Regions from separate parts of the Methylibium sp. T29 genome, predicted to be linked through region 2. Evidence: predicted binding sites of a transcription regulator. Region 2 holds the regulator's gene; the other holds the start of a gene.

Region 1 (14,895 bases), on a different contig from region 2:
GCTCTGCGGCGTGCTGCCGGCGCCGACGAAGGCCTGCACCTCCGGGTGGTCAGGCGGCAGAAACTCCGCGCCCGCTTCCGGGTGGCGGTGCAGGCTCAGGACGCGGCCGTCGGCGTGGCGCAAGGCATAGGGCATGACGCTGCCGACTTTAATCGGCGCAGCGTCCTGCCGCTTACAACTGCCCGTAGGAGTGCAGGCCCGACAGGAACATGTTCACGCCGAGGAAGGCAAAGGTGGTGACCACCAGGCCGACCAGCGCCCACCAGGCAGCCACCGTGCCGCGCAGCCCCTTCATCAGTCGCATGTGCAGCCAGGCCGCGTAGTTGAGCCAGACGATCAGCGCCCAGGTCTCCTTCGGGTCCCAGCTCCAGTAGCCGCCCCAGGCCTCGGCGGCCCACAGCGCGCCGAGCACGGTCGCGATCGTGAAGAAAGCGAAGCCGACCGCGATGGCGCGGTACATCACGTCGTCGAGCAGTTCCAGCGCCGGCAGCTTGGCGACGATCGGCCGGCGCAGCGCCAGCGTCAGCGCGAAGAAGGCGCCGACGCCGCCGATCAGGCGCATCGCCGAGCCGAGCGAACCCACCGTTTCGGCCTGCAGCGGCGCGAACGCCGCAAAGGCCCCCAGCACCGCCAGCAAGCCCACCGGCAGGACGATGAAAGCGGTCACCAGGGCCCGCGTCGCGGCCGTCTTCAGCAGGTAGGCCCAGGCGACCATCGCGGCCAGCGCGAAGGTGCCGTAGCCGACGAAGTTGGCCGGCACATGCACCTTCATCCACCAGCTCTGCAGCGCCGGCACCAGCGGCTGGATCTCCTGCGCCTCGCGCGCCACCGTGTACCAGAGCAGGAAGCCGACCGACGCACTGACGATCAGCATCACGAAGGCACCGAGCGAGCGCACGCTGCCCTCGCCACTGCCGGCATTGGCGGCCCGGCCGCTGGCCGTGCTGGCGGCGCGCTGCAGGTAGTTGGCCTCGAAGTACAGGTGGAACAGCGCCGTCATCCAGGCGAACAGCACGAACACCTCGTAGAGGTTGCTGACCGGGATGTGGCCGATGTCGGCGCCGATCTGGTGGCTCTCGTACCAGCGCACCATGGTGCCGGTGAGCGCCATGAACACCGCGCCCCAGGCCAGCAGCGAGCCGATCTTCTCGGCCGTGGCCTGGCTGTCGCGCTGCTTGAAGAAACCGATCCAGTAGAACAGCGTGCTCATGAAGAACAGCGTGCACATCCACAGGATCGCCGTCTGGCTCGCGAACAGGTACTTCAGCAGGAACAGCTGCTGCCCGGCCTCGAGGTCGGCACCGAAGCCGTCGGTGGTGCGGCTGTAGAGGCCGATCGCGAGGAAGCTGGCCAGCGCGACGGCGATCGCCAGGCCCCGCAGCGGGCCCCAGAACCAGCCCAGGCCGATGACCAGCGGTGTCGCGCCGGCGAGGATGCCGAGTTCGTAGCCGTCCATGTGGCTGCCATAGCGCTGGAAGGCATAGCCGGCACCGGCCACGACCAGCAGCGCGAAGATCCAGTCGAAGGCGCTGCGCCGGGCGAAGTAGCCGCCGCGACCGATCGTCAGCATGGCGGGGGGCGTGGTGGTGTTCATGCGCTTTCCTTCGCTAGGAGGCTGTCGCGTATCTGCTCGAACTCACGGTCGGTGTCGAGCGTCTGCCGGGTCGACGACAGCGCGGCGGTCAGGCGCGTGCCGCCGCCGTCCGGTGCGTCCTCGAGCCACACCCACAGGCGGCGTTCGCGCACATAGAGCATCGCGAACACGCCGATGATCAGGAACAGGCAGCCGAGGTAGACCAGCGTCTTGCCCGGCGTGCGCGTGACCTGGAACACGCTGGCCTGCACCTGGGTGTAGTCGTCCAGGGCCAGCAACACCGGCGCCGGGTAGAAGAAGGCATCCGAGAGCGACAGCACGGCCTGTGTCATGAAGGCCTGGGTGGCCTCGTCGGGCACGAGGGGCTTGAGGCCGGCGCGCTCGCGCGTCAGGTTCAGCAACTCGAACAGCGTGCCGTTGAGGATGCGCAGCAGCACGTCCGAGGTGCGCTCGCGGTCGGCTTCCGGCACGCTGGCCTCCAGGAAGCCCGACAGCGCCTGCAGCCCGCCGACGGCCGGTTCGCCCGCGCGCACCGGCTCGATGCCGGCGTAGAGGTCCAGCGCGCGCCGCGCCGATACTGTCAGTTGCTCCGCCAGTTCGGGCTTGTCGGCCGGCGTGGCGCGGGCCACGTAGCGCTGCACCGCGGCCTCGCGCAACGCCCGCTCGTTGAGGCCGCCGCGCAGCCGCATCCAGCCGGCCAGGCCGTCGGCATCGTCGGCCGGAATGCGCAGGTAGCGGAATGGCTCGTTAGGCGTCTCACGCACCCCAGCGAGGAAGACGCGCTGGCCATCGAGCGTGAGCGGCAGCGTGTAGTTGTTGTACTCGCGGGCCTGGCCGGCCGCGTCGCGCAGCTTGTAGCTGATCGACGGCCCGACGTTCTGCAGCGTCTTCTCGGTGCGCGTCTTCGCGCCGGAACCGAGGTGGCTCTCGAGCCGGTTGACGAGATCGACCTTGCGTACGTCGGTGCCGCCGCTCGCATCGACCGCCGCGAGGTTCTCGACGTTGATGACGCGCAGGCCGGTGAACTCGAGACCGAGCGTCTGGCCGTCGCGCTCGCTCTGGATCTTGGTCTCGGTGCCGACCTCGCCGTCCATCTGGAACGGCGTCCCGCCGCCCAGCGGCCAGCCCCGGAGCTTGAGCTTGGAGCCGCCGTCCTCGAAGCTCGACAGGTAGATCATCACGCCGCGGTGCTGCACCGGCTCGTTGACCTTCACGGTCGCGGTGCGGGTGGCGCCGGTGTCGCGGTCGTGCAGCACGATGTCGCTGGCGAATCGCTTGGGCATGCCGGTCGGGTAGAAGTCGACCAGGAACTTCTTCAGCTCGATGTCGAACGGCAGCGGCTGCAGCACCACGCCGTCCTTCAGCTGGATCACCGCGGTGCCGCCACGCTTGCCTTCGCCGACCAGGATGTTGCCGCGGTAGGTCGGGTTGCCCTCGGAGAGCACATGTTCGGCCGGCACGTTGCGCAGCAGGCCGGCCCCGGGCCAGGCGGACTTGTCGAACAGCGCCATCTGCGCACGCACCACCAGGTCACCGTCGAACAGGCCGCCGATGCAGATCAGCACGATCGCCGAGTGCGCGGCCAGATAGCCGAGTTTGTTGGCAGCGCCCTTTCGGGCCGCCACCATCACGCCGCCCTCGCGTTCCTGCAGCTTGGCCTTCCAGCCGCCAGCGACCAGCAACGCCGACACGCGGTCCAGCACCTCGGCGCGTGGCGCGGCGAGTGTGCCCTCGGCGCGGTGATGGAAGGACTTGAGGCTGCTCGCGCGGATCTGCTCCTTGTAGGCCTTGAGATCGACCAGGATCTTCGGCGCGTTGCGCGCGATGCACAGGCTGGTCGACGCGACCAGGAAGGCCAGGATCAGCAGGAACCACCAGGCGCTGTAGACCGCATAGAGGTCGAGTGCGTCGAACACCTGCGCCCAGAACGGCCCGAACTGGTTCACGTAGTTGTTCATCGACTCGTGCTGCCGCAGCACGGTACCGATGACCGAGGCGATGCAGATCACGGTCAGCAGCGTGATCGAAAACCGCATCGACGACAGCACCTCGACCGCTGCGCGCAACGTGCGCGAGCGAGTCGGCAGTTCGAGGCCGGTGGTACTGACGGTCATGGGAAAGGGACGATTCGACGAAGGGCGAACAGGCAGAGGCGGCAACAGCCCGAAAGTTCAACCGGCGCGCCGCACAAATACGAAGGCCGGCGTCGAGCCGGCCTTCGGGAAAGCGCGCCGGCGCGTCCGGGTCAGCGCAGCCCGGCGATGTAGTCGGCGACGGCCTTGAGCTCCTTGTCGCTGAGCTTGGCCGCGATGACGCTCATCTGGGCGTTGTTGTTGCGTGCGCCGCCGCGGAAGGCCACCAGTTGCGCCTCGGTGTAGTCGGCGTGCTGGCCGCCGACGCGCGGGTACTGGGCCGGGATGCCCGCACCGGTCGGGCTGTGGCAGCCGGCACAGGCCGGCACCTGCTTGTCGGCGATGCCGCCGCGGTAGATCTGCTGGCCCAGCGTGACGGTGTCCTTGCTCTTGGCAAAGCCAGGCTTGGCCTGCTTGCTCGCGTAGAAGGCCGCCACGTTGCGCATGTCGTCCTCGCTCAGGGTCGAGGCGAAGCCCTTCATGATCGCGTTGTTGCGCTTGCCCGACTTGAACTCGGCCAGCTGCTTGGCGAGGTACTCGGGATGCTGGCCCGCCAGGATGGGGTTGGCGGGGCTGCCGCGCGAGCCGTCGGCGGTGTGGCAGGCGGCGCACACCGCAGTGGAGATCGCCTCGCCCTTTTTGAGGTCGGGCTTGGCAGGCGCCTTGGCCTCCTCCGCCAGAACCGGGGTCACGAGGGCGGCGGCCAACAGGAACGACAGGAGAGACTTCATGGGCGAGCAATGGAGGAGTGGGTGGCGAACGGGTCAGCCCCGTCGGCTAACCAGCGATTTTACAATGCCGCATGAACTCGCCCACTCCGGCGGTCCCGGACCCCGCCAAAGTGGCGCTGGCCTGGACCCACACCGCCCGCTTTCTCACCACCGCCGCGCGGATGGAACACCTGCCGGTCAACGAGCTGCCGGAGATTGCCTTCGTGGGCCGCTCGAACGCCGGCAAGTCCACCGCGATCAACCTGCTGACGCAGCAGAAGCGCCTGGCCTTCGCCTCGAAGACACCCGGCCGCACCCAGCACATCAACCTGTTCTCGCTCGGCCCGAAGGACGCGCCCGACGCGCTGTTCGCCGACCTGCCCGGCTACGGCTACGCGGCCGTCGCGCGCGGAGCAAAGCTGCGCTGGCAGCAGGTGATGGCGGAGTATCTGGAAACGCGGCGCAGCCTGTCGGGCGTGGTGCTGATGGTCGATTCCCGGCTGGGCTTCACCGAACTCGATCAACAGCTGCTGGCCTTCGTGGCGCCGCGCGTCGGCACCGGAGAGATCAAGCTGCTGGTGCTGCTGACCAAGGCCGACAAGCTCAACCGCCGCGAGGCCGATGCCGCGCTCGCTGCCGCGCAGGGGGTGCTTGGACAGTTGGCGACCGACGACGCCGACCTGAGCCTCGCGCTGTTCTCGGCACTGAGCCGGCGCGGTGTCGGTGATGCCGCCCAGGTGCTGCACACCTGGGCGCACGGCGAGCCGGCGCCGGGATCGACGCCGGCTGGCTGAACCGGCCGCCGCCGCTCAGGGGCGGCCGAGCAGCAGGTAGACCGCGGTGTCGCCGCGCGGCGCGTAGGCCACGCCGACATAGAGCGGGCCCAGCCCGGTATCCGCACCGAGGAAAACGCTCGTGCCGGTGCGCAGGTCGCCGAGGCTCATCTGGCGGCGTTCGGCCCAGGCATTGCCAGCCTCCAACGACAAGCCGGCGAAGAAGCCACGGGTCAGTGCAGGCGGGGTCAGCCGGTAGTAGTAGCTGGCGCGACCGAACAGCAGGTAGTTGCCCTCGACCTGGCCCGGTTCGTAGCCCGAAAGATTCTGGAAGCCGCCGAGCGCATACAGGCCGCGCCCCAGCGGCGCCGAGCGGCCGGCGAACAGCGTGCTGCCGTAGAAGTTCAGCGTGTGCTTGGCGGCCCAGGTGGTGGCGACATTCACGTTGGCCTCGACGCGGCTGAAGTCGCGCTCGGCTTCGCCGGCATCGCTGCCGCTGCGTACACGCCCTCCGGCCAGCTCGCCGACCAGCCGGTAGCCCTCCTGCGCGAAGAAGGCGTAGTCGAGCTGGTCGACGATGGCCCGCAGACGCAGGCCGATCTCGCGCCGCTCGGTGCCGCCGCCGGGCGCGGCGAAGTCGCGACTGACGATCAGCGTCTTGTCATCCCAGCGCTGCAGATAGGGTCCGAGTCGCAGCTCGCCGAACTCGCCCCAGGGCTGGCCGAGGTCGACGCCGAGGCGCAGGCTGCTGCGGCGGAAGCGACCGCTCTCGGGCCCTTCGGCACCAGCGTAGGTGACGACCTCGCGGCGGTCGGCGCTGGCTGTCGGGGCGAGGAACCAATCGTGGCCCAGCGAGGTGTTCCAGCCCAGCGGGCGGTACCACTCGGTGGACCAGCCCGGCCGCGAGCCGATCTCGACCACGTTGCGCCACTCGCTGCCGACCTCGTCGAGCCAGCGCCAGACGTGGGCGATCTTGACGTTGAAGCTGCTGCGCCCGCTGAAGTCGGTGGACAGGCCGAGCCCGAAGCGGAAGTAGTTCGGCCCCCAGGACTTCTCCTCGAGGTTGAACACCACGCCGTCGTCGCCGCTGCCGGTGCGCAGCAACTGATAGTCGACGCGGGTGTAGTCGCCGCTGGCCGCGAGGCGGCGCGCGTCCCGCTCGGCGGCATCGGCGGCGAAGGGCTTGCCGGGACGGGTCTCCAGCTGCTCGGCGAAGCGTTCCGGCCGCGTGACCTCGCTGCCGTCGAACTTCACGAACTCCAATACGGGCTGAGGAAGACCGGGCCGCGCCCGCGCCTGCGCCCAGCTCTGGTAGCTGGCCTGATCGACGCCATAGGCCTCGAGCTGCAGCACCATCTGGGCCGTCTGCAGCTCGCCCAGCTCGATGAGCTCCATGGCCTTCGCGAAGTCGGCCGAGCTCAGCAGGCCGAGCTGCGGCGCGATCAGCAGATCGCGCGGGCCCAGCGTCGCCAGGCTGCGCTGCACGTTCTGCTCGGTCAGGATGTTGATCATCTGCGTGGTCACGCCGATCAGCGAGCCCAGCGTGTCGCGCGCACCCAGCGGCGTGCCGATGTTGACGGCGATCACGACATCGGCGCCCATCGCACGCGCCACATCGACCGGCAGGTTGTTCACCAGCCCGCCGTCACCGAGGATGCGCCCCTCGATCTCGGTCGGTGCGAACACGCCGGGCACGCTCATGCTCGATCGCATCGCAAGCGCCAGATCGCCCTCCTTCAGCACCAGCGGCTGACCGTTCTCCATGTCGGTGGCGACGGCACGAAAGGGCGTGGGCAGGCGGTCGAAATCGCGCACCGCACGCACCGGCAGCGTGTACCGGCGCAGCAGCGACTCCAGCCCGCGGCTCGACAGCGTGCCGATCGGCACGCGCAGCTCGCCGTCGCGCAGGCCGATCTCGAGCGCCGAGGCGATCTCGAAGTCCGTCTCCTTGCGCCGCTGCGACAGCTCGCGGCGCGCGACGCGGGTCGCGAACAGCTGGTCCCAGTCGACCTTGAGCAGCTCGCGCTCCAGCGACTCGGCGCTCATGCCGCTCGCATACAAGCCGCCGATGATCGCGCCCATCGAGGTGCCTGCGATCACATCGATCGGGATGCGCTCGCGCTCCAGCACCTTCAGCACGCCGACGTGCGCGAGACCGCGCGCTCCCCCACCCGACAGCACGAGGCCGATGCGCGGCCGCCCCGCGGGTTGCAAGGATCGAGGCTCGGTCACGGGTGCCGCGGCACGGGCCGCGGCCGGGGCGGAGGCGGCAGACGCGGCGGCCGGCAGTGGCGACGGTGACATGCCGCCCGCCTCGGCCATTGCCGCCGCTGCGACGATCGCAACGATCAAGCCTCCCCGGAGCGACGACAGGACGCGGATGCGGTACATGCCGGGATTGTGCGGGGCTCTCGCACGATCCCCGCGACGGTGGCGCGATGACGCCGCGCCTCAGCCCAACGTGGTGTCGCGGCCGCGCGGCGGCGCCATCAGGGCGTCGACGGCGCGCTCGATGAGGTTGCGCTGCTCCAGTGGCCCGGCCAGGCCGCCGTCGGCCAGGCGCTCGAGCGCACGCCGCGTGAGGCCGTGCGTGAGTCCGAGTTCGGCGTCGCTGAACAGCCAGTGCTCGCGCGACTCGTCGACCCACAACACGCGCGCCACGGTCCAGTCGCCGCGGGCGACCAACCGGCACCAGGTACCGACCGCCAGGTGCTGCAGCCAGCCGCGCGCGCCCGCCACCGGCGCCTCGGGCATCAGCGCCGCCGGCACGGTGTCGAGCGTCGCGATGTCGAACATCGAGTCGCCGGCCGGCGTGCGCGGCGCTGGCTCGTCCGGCAGTTCTTCCTCGCGCATCCGGCGCACGATTTCCTCTGGCGTGAGGGACACCGCCGCACTCCCGATCGGCCGCAACAGGTCGGTGTGGCATGCCATCAGGGTGGCCAGCACGGCATCGCGTTGCGAGGGAGGTGTGGCGATGCGCGCCATGCCCTGCTGCAGTCGCTGCACCAGGCCCGGCACCGCGGCCACCAGGCGGCGACGGTCGTCCTCGCTGCGCAGCGGCGCAAGGCTGGCGAGCAGATCCGGCACCACGGCCAGCAGACCGCGCGTCGTGTCGGCCTGCTCGCCGTCGTTGATCAGGCATGCGCCAGCACCTCGGGCCACGGCCCGGTGAGGAAGTGCTGCAGCGTCTCGTCCAGCACCACCGCCGCGGCCGGGCGGGCCGGCGTACTGCCCTCGATGCGCCACGGCGAGGTCGCGTCCTGCAGTTCGAGTCGCACCTGCCGGCGCAGCGCCTCGACCATCGTGACGCGCCGCGCGGCCGCCTGCAGCTTGGCGATCGGCGCAGCGGCCTCACGCCGCTCGGCGTCGAGCTCGCCGACCAGCAGCGAATCGAGCGCGGTCAGCGCCTGCGCGTGCACCGCGATCGCCGGCGTGGCCGCCTGCAGGCGCGTGAACAGCACCTCGACGTCGAGCAGCAACGCGCACAGCCGGGGATCATCGTCGTCCTGGAAGCCGGCCGTGTGCGACGCGAGCCGAATCATCATCTGCCAGATCGGGTGCGAGTGATCCTCCAGCACCCGGGGCTCGCGCAGCGCCACGCGCAGCAACGGTGCCTGCAAGCTGGCCAGCGTGGAACGCACCGGCAGCGGCAGCAGCGCGTCGTCGAGCACGGCGCCGCTCAGGTGGGCCACCAGCAGCATGATCTCGCGGTCGTCGTCGTGGCGGCCGGCCGCCTCGAGGAAGGGCAGCCGGGCCATCAGGCGGTCGGCGCCCTGGATCCCCAGCGGTCGCCGCGCCAGCACATGCACCAGATTGCGGTCGAGCTGCTGCAGCGAATCGGCCTCGTCCATCGGACCGGCGCGCGTGGCACCGTCGATGTTCGCGTAGCGCGTGCTGAGGCGGCTGCGCAGGCTGTCGAGTGCGCCGGGACGCGTCAGGTCGTAGCCGGAATTCGGCGGCGCGACCCGCCGTGCCGCCGGCGTGGAGCTGGCCTTCCAGCCGCCTGGCCGACCCCCAGTCGGCCAGGCGCCGGCCGGCGTCGATCGCGACCTGCTTCAGCGCCTGTGCGAGCGGCTCGCCGCTGGCGCGCATCAGTGCCTTGCGGGCCGGTGCGCCGAGGCCCAGCACCTCGCTGGCGTCCCACACCGCGCGCACCAGCAGCTCGGGCCGCAGCAGGTTGGAGGTCGCGCGCACCGTGTCCTGGCCGCGCAGCGTCGCTGTGCGCGACTGCAGCTCGTGCAGCTCGTGCTCGGCGGCGTGGTCGACCAGCTGCACCGCGCGCAGCAGCTCGATGTTCTCTTCGGCCTCGGCTTCGTCGACCAGCGTCAGCGCTTCGGCCGACCAAGCCGGACGCGGCGACAGCGTCGCGCCCGCGTCGGGCGCGCCGGCCTCGATCTCGCTGCGCCAGCGCGAACCCAGCAACTCACCGACGCGACGCGCCCACAGCGGATGGTTGTGACGCAGGGCCAGCTCGGCGTCGTCGCGCGGGCGCGCCGGCAGTTCGCGCAGCGCGCTGCGGGTGGTCGGTGCGTGCAGCGCCTGCAGGGCCTCGTTCGCGACCCGGCTCATCCAGCGCGGCACCTCCGCGAGACAGCTGTCGAGGTAGCGCTGCAGCAGCGGCGAGACATCCATGCGCCCGATTATCCCGGGAGCGTTCGCCGAACGCGCATGAAAAAGGGCCGCATTTCTGCGGCCCTTGCTGACGCGGTTCTGGGCAGAGCCCAGGCGGCCGGCCTCCCGTGGGAGGCCGGCGGGACATCACATGTCCATGCCCATGCCACCCATGCCGCCCATGCCACCCGGCATGCCGCCGGCCGGCGCGTCGTCCTTGGGCGACTCGGCGACCATGGCTTCCGTCGTCAGCATCAGCGCGGCCACCGAGGCGGCGTTCTGCAGCGCGGTGCGGGTCACCTTGGTCGGGTCCAGGATGCCCATCTCGATCATGTCGCCGTAGGTGCCGTTGGCGGCGTTGTAGCCGTAGTTGCCCTTGCCGGCGAGCACGGCGTTCACCACCACGCTGGCTTCGTCACCGGCGTTGGTGACGATGATGCGCAGCGGCTCCTCGATCGCACGCAGGATCAGCTTGATGCCGGCGTCCTGGTCGGCGTTGTCGCCCTTGATCGCACCGGCGGCCTGCTTGGCGCGCAGCAGCGCCACGCCACCGCCGGCCACGATGCCTTCTTCCACCGCGGCACGCGTGGCGTGCAGGGCGTCTTCGACACGGGCCTTCTTTTCCTTCATCTCGACTTCGGTGGCGGCACCGACCTTGATGACGGCCACGCCGCCGGCGAGCTTGGCCACGCGCTCCTGGAGCTTCTCGCGGTCGTAGTCGCTGGTGGCTTCCTCGATCTGCACGCGCACCTGCTTGACGCGGGCTTCGATGTCGCCCGCCGCGCCGGCGCCGTCGATGATCGTGGTGTTTTCCTTGCCCACCTCGACGCGCTTGGCCTGGCCCAGATCGGCCAGCGTGACCTTCTCGAGCGTCAGGCCGACTTCCTCGGCGATGACCTTGCCGCCGGTCAGGATCGCGATGTCCTCGAGCATCGCCTTGCGACGGTCACCGAAGCCCGGCGCCTTGACGGCCACGACCTTCAGAATGCCGCGGATGGTGTTGACCACCAGCGTCGCGAGCGCTTCGCCTTCGACTTCCTCGGCGATGATCAGCAGCGGACGGCCCGACTTGGCCACCTGCTCCAGCGTCGGCAGCAGGTCACGGATGTTGCTGATCTTCTTGTCGTAGAGCAGCACGAACGGGTTGTCGAGCACCGCGCTCTGCTTTTCCGGGTTGTTGATGAAGTAGGGCGACAGGTAGCCGCGGTCGAACTGCATGCCTTCGACCACGTCGAGCTCGTTGTTCAGGCTCTTGCCGTCTTCGACGGTGATGACGCCTTCCTTGCCGACCTTGTCCATCGCCGACGCGATGATCTGGCCGACGTCGTCGTCCGAATTCGCCGAGATGGTGCCGACCTGGGCGATTTCCTTGCTGGTGGTGGTCGGCTTCGACTGCTTCTTCAGCTGCTCGACCAGGCTCACGACGGCCTTGTCGATGCCGCGCTTCAGGTCCATCGGGTTCATGCCCGCGGCCACGTACTTCATGCCTTCGCGCACGATCGCCTGGGCCAGCACGGTGGCGGTGGTGGTGCCGTCACCGGCGTTGTCCGAGGTCTTGGAAGCGACTTCCTTGACCATCTGGGCGCCCATGTTCTGGAGCTTGTCCTTCAGCTCGATTTCCTTGGCCACGGACACACCGTCCTTGGTCACGGTCGGGGCGCCGAACGAACGCTCGAGCACCACGTTGCGGCCCTTCGGGCCCAGGGTCACCTTGACCGCGTTGGCCAGGATATTCACGCCTTCGACCATGCGCGCGCGGGCTTCACCGCCGAAAACGACGTCTTTAGCTGCCATTTGTATTCTCCGAAATCTGATTTGCCGGCTCGCGCCGGGGAATTCTTCTGTCTACGGCCGGCCCTTGGGGCCTTGACTTCGCTGCGCGAAGTCAGCCTGCGACGAAAGCAAATCGCACGCGATTTACTTTTCAACCACGGCGAAGAGGTCTTCCTCGCGCATCACCAGCAGTTCGTCACCGTCGACCTTGACGGTCTGGCCGCTGTACTTGCCGAACAGCACGCGATCGCCGACCTTGCAGTTCAGGGCGATGAAGTCGCCCTTGTCGTTGCGCTTGCCCGGACCCACGGCCAGCACTTCACCCTGGTCGGGCTTCTCGGCGGCGTTGTCGGGGATCACGATGCCCGAAGCGGTCTTGGTTTCCTGTTCGAGGCGCTTGACGATCACGCGATCGTGCAAAGGACGAAGTTTCATCGCATCTCCTTGATGGGTATCGAATATCTACGGACTTGTTTCGCGCAGTTAGCGCAAGCTCACAATTGCGCAGCCAGAGACGATGATGCCGTCTCCGGCTTGTTAGCACTCAGTCTGCGCGAGTGCTAGCGACAGATTATAGGGGTCGCTCACGGCGTTTCAATAGCGCCGCGCCCGGAGCGTGACGAAGGCCCGACTTGCGGCGGGCCGCCGCGGTCAGACCCCCGCCGTCTCGATCTCGCTGAAGGCGTGGTTCAGCCAGAGCTTGAGACGCTGGCGCTCCATCAGACCCAGGCTCGGGCCTTCGCTGCCCGGCGAGTTGCGCGCGGCCCAGAAGCTGCTGTTGCTGGCGTCGATCTTCTGCACCACCGAGTCGTGCAGGCGCTTGAGCGTGATCACACGAGCGCCCAGTGCCAGCGCGCGATCCTGTTCGCCCGACTTCTCGAGCTGGCTGAAGTCGTCGCCGCGGAGCTGGTTGCGCACCAGCACGTAGCGCAGGCGCCGGCCGAAGCGGTCGAGCAGGCGCTTGAGCAGATCGACCGAGTCCTTGCCGGAGTCCATCACGTGCCAGTAGTGGATGGCGACACCGGACATGTCGGCTAGGTCCAGCACGCCCGACTCATCCATCCACTTCACCAGAGGATCATGGGTCTGCGCTGCCAGGTCGACCAGCACACGGCGACCCGGGGCCTCGATGGCCGCCTCGACGATCGCATCCAGCGCCTCGTAGCGATCGGCCAGCACCGGCGAGGCGTAGCCCGCATAGAAGCGCATCAGCGAGCCGTGCGAACGGTCGGTATCGAAGCCAGTGAACGGGACCTCGTGGTCGATCAGGTACTGCGCCAGCAGACGCGACACGAGCGATTTGCCGACGCCGCCCTTCTCGCCGCCGATCATGTGGATCCTCGACGTGGTCGCGGTCTCGAGCGTGGGAATCTGCGTCATGCTGCTCAGCTCTCCATGGCGAAAGGCGGAACGTCGGCCGGCGGGATGCCATGTCGAATTCGTCGCCCGTACGGGACATTGTGCAACGCAGCGAGGGGCGCCACACGGCGGGCCGCGCGATATCGGACTGCGTTCTGCTCCTTGACACGGCCGCTCGGCAGGGCCGGGACGGCTTCTATCATTCGGCATGTCCTCACCCGCTGCGCCGGCCGCCGCTCCGCCCTGGCTACAACGCTGCTTCGGTCCGTGGGTCAGGCTCGTGTCGCGCGAGACGCTGCGCGCCGACCTGCTGGCCGGCCTGCTGGGCGCCGTGCTGGTGCTGCCGCAGGGCATCGCCTTCGCCACGCTCGCCGGGCTGCCGCCGCAGTACGGCCTGGCCACCGCCATCCTGCCGTGCATCGTCGCGGCGCTGTTCGGCTCCAGCCTTCACGTGATGTCGGGGCCGACGAATGCGAACTCGCTGGCGCTGGCGGCCATGCTCACGCCGCTGGCCTGGGTGCGCAGCCCCGACTACATCGAGCTCGCGCTGACCGTCACGCTGCTGGTCGGCGTGATGCAGACCCTGATCGGCACGCTGCGCCTGGGCAGCATCGCCAACTTCATCTCGCCGGCGGCCTTGCTAGGCTTCACCGCCGGCGCCTCGGTGCTGATCGCGCTGCATGCCCTGCCCGACCTGCTGGGCATGAGTTCCGGCACCGGGTTGAGGCCGATGCTCGAGGCCCTCTGGCAGCGGCCGCTGGAGGCGGTGCACCTCGGCTCGCTGGTCGTCGGCGTGGTGGCCCTCGCGGTCACGCTCGCCGTGCGGCACTGGCAGCGGCGCTGGCCAGCGCTGCTGCTGGGACTGGCGGCCGGCACGCTGGTCGCCGTGCTGCTGAACGCCAGGCACGAGGACGGCACGTTCTGGCATGTCGAGCAGATCGGCGAAGTGCCGCTGCCCTGGCCGCGCTGGCACTGGCCGGATATCGACGTGGCGCGGCTGCGCGACCTGGTCAGCATCGCCTTCGCCCTGACGCTGGTGGCGCTCGCCCAGTCGATCTCGATCGCCAAGGCCGTGGCCGCCCGCTCGGGCCAGCGCATCGACGCCAACCGCGAGTTCCTCGGCCAGGGCCTGTCCAACGTGGTGGGAGGCCTGACCTCCGCCTATGTCTCCTGCGGATCGCTGAACCGTTCGATCCCCAACCTCGAGGCCGGCGCGCGCACGCCACTGGCTTCGGTGTTCTCGGCCGGGCTGCTGCTGTTGCTGGTGCTGGTGAGTGCCCCGCTGCTGGCGCTGATCCCGAATGCGGCGATCGCCGCGGTGCTGCTGCCGGTCGCCTGGAACCTGCTCGACCTGCCCGGCTGGCGGCGCCTGATGCGGCTGGAGCGCAGCGACTTCGCGATCGCCGCGGCCACCGCGATGGCCACCGTGAGCCTCAGGCTCGAGATCGCGATCCTGCTCGGCAGCATCCTGTCGCTGAGCAGCTACCTGCAGCGCACGGCGCGGCCGGCGATGCGCACGATGGGGTTCGATTCCGTGGCGCCGGACCGCCCCTTCGTCGTGCTCGACGGCCAGGCCGAGGCGCTGCCGGAGTGCCCGCAGCTCAAGCTGCTGCGCATGGAGGGGGCGGTCTACTTCGGCGCCGCCCAGCATGTGTCCGACACGCTGCACCACCTGCGCTCGGCGCCTACCGCGCCGCGCCACCTGCTGGTCATGAGCAAGAGCATGAACTTCATCGACCCGGCCGGCGCCCAGGTCTGGGACGAAGAGCTGCGCGCCCGCCGGGCCGACGGCGGCGACCTCTATTTCCACCGCCCGCGCCCGCCGGTGCTGGACCTATGGGAACGCTCGGGCTTCCTCGACGCGCTCGGTCGAGACCATGTGTTCTCCGACAAGCACAGCGCAATCGCACGGATCGTGCCGCGCCTCGACCCGGCGATCTGCG
Region 2 (4,725 bases):
CAGGCGCTCCGGGTCCAGCTCGCCGTGGCGCAGCGTGGCGTGCAGCGTGTGGGCGGCGTCCTGCAGCTGGGCCTGCGCGCTCTTCAGCACCTCGAAGGGATCGCGCAGCGCCGGGTCGTGGTCGAGCACACCTTCGAGCGCACCGATCGCCTGGGCGCTGCGCGCGTCGGCCGAGTCGTCGTCCTCGCTGATCGCGGCCAGCGCCGCCTGCACCGCGTCGATGATGGCCTGCGCGTGGCTCAGGCGGTGGTGCTCGGCGTTGAGCTCCGGCCATTCGTCGGCGCCGGGGGCCAGCTTGTCGAGCTCGGCGATCTGCCATTGCAGCCGCTCGCGCTCGCGTTCCAGGTCGGCCTGGCGGCTGCGCGCGTCGGCGAGCTGTTCGCTTGCGCTGCGCCACGCGCTCCAGGCGGCGGCCAGCGGCGCGGTGTCGAGGCCGGCATAGCCGTCGAGCAGGCCGCGCACCGCGTCGGGCCGCGTCAGGCTCTGCCAGGCGTGCTGCCCGTGGATGTCGACCAGGTGCTCGCCCGCCTCGCGCAGCTGGCCGATGGTGGCCGGGCTGCCGTTGATCCACGCACGGCTCTTGCCCTGGGCGTCGAGCGTGCGGCGCAGCAGCAGGGGGTCGTCGCCACCGTCCTCTTCATCGGCGAAGCCGGCATCGGCCAGCCAGGGCCGCAGCGAGGCCGGCGTGTCGAACTCGGCGCTGATCTCGGCGCGCGTCGCGCCCTCGCGCACCACGCCGGCGTCGCCGCGGTGGCCGAGCGCGAGCTGCAGCGCATCGACCAGGATGGACTTGCCGGCACCGGTCTCGCCGGTGAGCGCGGTGAACCCGGCCTGCAGGTCGAGCTCGAGCGCGGGCACGATGACGAAGTCGCGCAGGGCGATGCGCTTCAGCATGGGGTCTTCCTCAGCGTGCCGCCCACGGCTCAGGAGTGCGCGCCGTCGGGCAGCACACCTTCGTTCCAGTGCAGCTTGCGGCGCAGCGTGGCATAGAAGTTCCAGCCGCGCGGGTGCAGCACGCGCACGCGGTGCTCGCTGCGGCGCACGCAGATGCGGTCGCCGTGCAGCAGGCTGGCGAGGCTCTGGTGGTCGAAGTTCACGCTGGCATCGCGGCCGGCGACGATCTCGATGCGCACCTCGCTGTCGTCGGGCAGCACGATGGGGCGATTGGACAGCGCATGCGGCGCGATCGGCACCATCAGCCAGCCCGAGATGCCCGGGTGCAGGATCGGCCCGCCGGCCGACAGCGCGTAGGCGGTCGAGCCGGTGGGCGACGAGATGATCAGCCCGTCGGCGCGGAAATTGGCCACGAACTGGTCCTGCACATCGACCCGCAGCTCCACCATGCCGGCGCTGGCGCCGCGGCTCACCACCACGTCGTTGACGGCGAAGGTCTCGTAGATCACGTCGAACTCGTCGCCCGAGGGCCGCTTGACGCAGCCTTCCAGCATGGTGCGGTGCTCTTCCTCGTAGTCGCCGGCGATCATGGGTGCGATGGTCTCGCGGAACTCTGCCATCGGGATGTCGGTCATGAAGCCGAGCCGGCCCTGGTTGATGCCGATCAGCGGCACGCCGTAGCGCGCCAGTTGCCGCGCGGTGCCGAGCATGGTGCCGTCGCCGCCGACCACGACCGCCAGGTCGCAGTGCTTGCCGATCTGGGCGGCGTCGAGCGCGCCGTAGTCGGGCAGGCCGACGGCCATGGCGGTGGTGGTGTCGAGCGAGACCTCGAGCCCCTGGTTCGTGAGGAACTCGGCCACGCTGGCAAGCACCTGGCGACTGCCCGGCGCCTGGTATTTGCCGACGAGGGCAGCGTGACGGAAACGGCTCGCCATGGTGAGAGAAATTACACCACAGCCATTCGACGCGGCGCGCACCTCGCCACATGCCCGCAAAACCGCGCCCTACAATGATTTCCACCATGCTCGACGAACGTGCCAAGACCCTGTTGAAGACGCTGGTCGAGCGCTATATCGCCGATGGTCAGCCGGTCGGGTCGCGCACGCTGTCGCGGGCGTCCGGGCTGGAGCTGAGCCCGGCCACCATCCGCAACGTGATGGCCGACCTGGAGGAGCTGGGCCTGATCGCCAGCCCGCACACCAGCGCCGGGCGCATCCCCACGGCGCGCGGCTACCGGCTGTTCGTCGACACCATGCTCACCGCGCGGCCGCTCGACATGGCGCGCAGCGAGCCGGGCCTGGCCGCTGCGCAAGAACAGCTGCAGCCTGACCAGCCGCAGCGCGTGATCACCCATGCGGCCCAGGTGCTGTCCAACCTGTCGCAGTTCGTCGGCGTGGTCACCGCGCCGCGCAAGGCCGGCGTGTTCCACCACATCGAGTTCATGCGCCTGGGCGAGCGGCGCGTGCTGGTGATCCTGGTCTCGCCCGACGGCGACGTGCAGAACCGCGTGATCTTCACCGCGCGCGACCACAGCCCGGCCGAGCTGGTGGAGGCCAGTAACTTCATCAACGCCCACTACAGCGGCCTCAGCATCGAGGCGGTGCGCGAGCGGCTCAAGACCGAGATCGACGCGCTGCGCGGCGAGATCGCCCTGCTGATGCAGGCCGCGGTGCAGTTCGGCAGCGAAGCCGCCGACGGCGAGAACGAGCAGGTGGTGGTCTCGGGCGAGCGCAACCTGCTGACGATGCAGGACTTCTCCAGCGACATGGGCTCGCTGCGCAAGCTGTTCGACCTGTTCGAGCAGAAGACCCAGCTGATGCGCCTGCTCGACGTGAGCAGCCGCGCCGAGGGCGTGCGCATCTACATCGGCGGCGAGAGCCAGATCGTGCCGTTCGAGGAGCTGTCGGTGGTGTCGGCGCCGTACGAGGTGGACGGCAAGATCGTCGGCACGCTGGGCGTCATCGGCCCCACGCGCATGGCGTACGACCGCATGATCCAGATCGTCGACATCACCTCGCGGCTGGTGACGCAGGCGCTGAGCCAGAAGTAGCGCTCAACCCGGCCCGATCATCCGCTCCGGCCGCACCCACGCATCGAACTGCTCGCCCGTCAGGTGCCCCGAGGCCACGGCCGCCTCGCGCAGCGTCAGCCCCTCGGCGTGCGCCTTCTTCGCGATCTGCGCGGCCTTGTCGTAGCCGATGTGCGGGTTCAACGCCGTCACCAGCATCAATGAGCGTTGCAGCAGTTCGGCGATGCGGCCACGGTCCGGCTCGATGCCCCGCGCGCAATGCGCATCGAAGCTGCGCGCGCCGTCGGCCAGCAGCCGGAGGCTCTGCAGCACGTTGTGGATGATCACCGGCTTGTAGACGTTGAGCTCGAAGTTGCCCGACGCGCCGGCGACGTTCACCGCCACGTCGTTGCCCAGCACCTGGCAGCACGCCATCGTCAAAGCCTCGCACTGCGTGGGGTTCACCTTGCCGGGCATGATGGAACTGCCCGGCTCGTTCTCCGGAATGCGCAGCTCGCCCAGCCCCGAGCGCGGGCCCGAGGCCAGCCAGCGCACGTCGTTGGCGATCTTCATCAGCGACGCCGCCAGCGTCTTCAGCGCGCCGTGCGCATGCACCAGCGCGTCGTGCGCCGCCAGCGCCTCGAACTTGTTGGGCGCCGACACGAAGTCGGTCCCCGCGGCCTGCGACAGCGCCTGCGCCACCCGCGTGCCGAACTCCGGGTGCGCATTGAGCCCGGTGCCCACCGCGGTGCCGCCCAGCGCCAGCTCGCGCAGGTGCGGCAGCGCGGCGCGCAGATGGCCGATGCCGTGCGCCAGCTGCGCCACCCAGCCCGACATCTCCTGCCCCAGGCTCAGCGGCGTGGCGTCCTGCAGGTGGGTGCGGCCGATCTTCACCAGCTCGGCGTAGGCGCGTGCCTTGCCGGCCAGCGTGTCGTGCAGCGTGGCCAGCGCCGGCAGCAGCGCGTCCTCGATCGCGCGGACCGCGGCCACGTTCATCGCGGTGGGGAACACGTCGTTCGACGACTGCCCGCGGTTCACCTCGTCGTTCGGATGCACGAGCCGCTGCTCGCCCACCGGCCCGCCCAGCAGCTGCGAGGCACGGTTGGCCAGCACCTCGTTCATGTTCATGTTGCTCTGCGTGCCCGAGCCGGTCTGCCACAGCGACAGCGGAAACTCGTCGGCATGCTGTCCGGCGATCACCTCGTCGGCCGCGGCGATGATGGCCTCGGCCTTGCGCGCGTCGAGCACGCCCAGGTCGCGGTTCACCTGGGCGGCGCAGCGCTTCACCAGCGCCAGCGCCAGCAGCAGCTCCGGCGGCATGCGCTCGGTGGAGATGTCGAAGTGGTGCAGCGAACGCTGCGTCTGCGCCCCCCACAGCCGGTCGCCGGGCACGGCGATGTCGCCGAAGCTGTCGCGTTCGATGCGCGCTGGGGTCGTCGTGGGTGTCGTCATGGCGTGCCTCCCGATCGCAGGGCCAGAGCCATGGTAGCGATGCCTACAATCCGCGCTGGTGCCGGGTCGATCGCCTTCCTGGAAGCAAGCGCTTCGCGGAACGCCATGGTCCCGAGCAAGGGGCCGTTAGCTCAGTTGGTTAGAGCAGAGGACTCATAATCCTTTGGTCGTTGGTTCAAGTCCAACACGGCCTACCAGCAAACACCAAGCGATCTGCGCGCGGTCCCCGGGCGGCGTCATCGTTGGCCGAGATCAGCCTTCGAGCTGTATTCTCTAAATACAGCGTAACTTGAGTAAATCAAGATTACAGCCTATAGTGCGTTTAACGACGCTACCAACGAGCGGCTGTATGGACGAGTTCCCGGTGCGCA

Evidence for each region. Region 2 encodes HrcA, which represses chaperone genes, less so after heat shock. Its sites were predicted from a motif close to TTAGCACTCNNNNNNNNNGAGTGCTAA; they were not measured.
Region 1: x551_RS10075 (co-chaperone GroES) is a predicted target of HrcA. The motif match lies at 12,131-12,157, and genes of this name have one in related genera.

What each region holds. Positions count from the first base shown of each region.
Region 1 covers NZ_AZND01000064.1:493-15,387, forward strand. Annotated here, with positions in the region: gene x551_RS10025 (hypothetical protein) at 1-135, opposite strand, end outside; gene ccsB (c-type cytochrome biogenesis protein CcsB) at 173-1,594, opposite strand; gene x551_RS10035 (cytochrome c biogenesis protein ResB) at 1,591-3,708, opposite strand; gene x551_RS10040 (c-type cytochrome) at 3,840-4,457, opposite strand; gene yihA (ribosome biogenesis GTP-binding protein YihA/YsxC) at 4,529-5,230, shown strand; gene x551_RS10050 (patatin-like phospholipase family protein) at 5,246-7,600, opposite strand; gene x551_RS10055 (DUF1631 family protein) at 7,661-8,371, opposite strand; gene x551_RS10060 (DUF1631 family protein) at 8,344-9,060, opposite strand; gene x551_RS26270 (hypothetical protein) at 9,180-9,668, shown strand; gene groL (chaperonin GroEL) at 9,968-11,614, opposite strand; gene x551_RS10075 (co-chaperone GroES) at 11,738-12,028, opposite strand; gene x551_RS10080 (mobilization protein) at 12,245-12,973, opposite strand; gene x551_RS10085 (SulP family inorganic anion transporter) at 13,161-14,895, shown strand, end outside.
Region 2 covers NZ_AZND01000082.1:77-4,801, forward strand. Annotated here, with positions in the region: partial or broken gene x551_RS11515 (AAA family ATPase) at 1-894, opposite strand, end outside; gene x551_RS11520 (NAD kinase) at 924-1,829, opposite strand; gene hrcA (heat-inducible transcriptional repressor HrcA) at 1,916-2,944, shown strand; gene fumC (class II fumarate hydratase) at 2,948-4,354, opposite strand; tRNA gene x551_RS11535 (tRNA-Ile) at 4,475-4,551, shown strand; gene x551_RS11540 (helix-turn-helix transcriptional regulator) at 4,704-4,725, shown strand, end outside.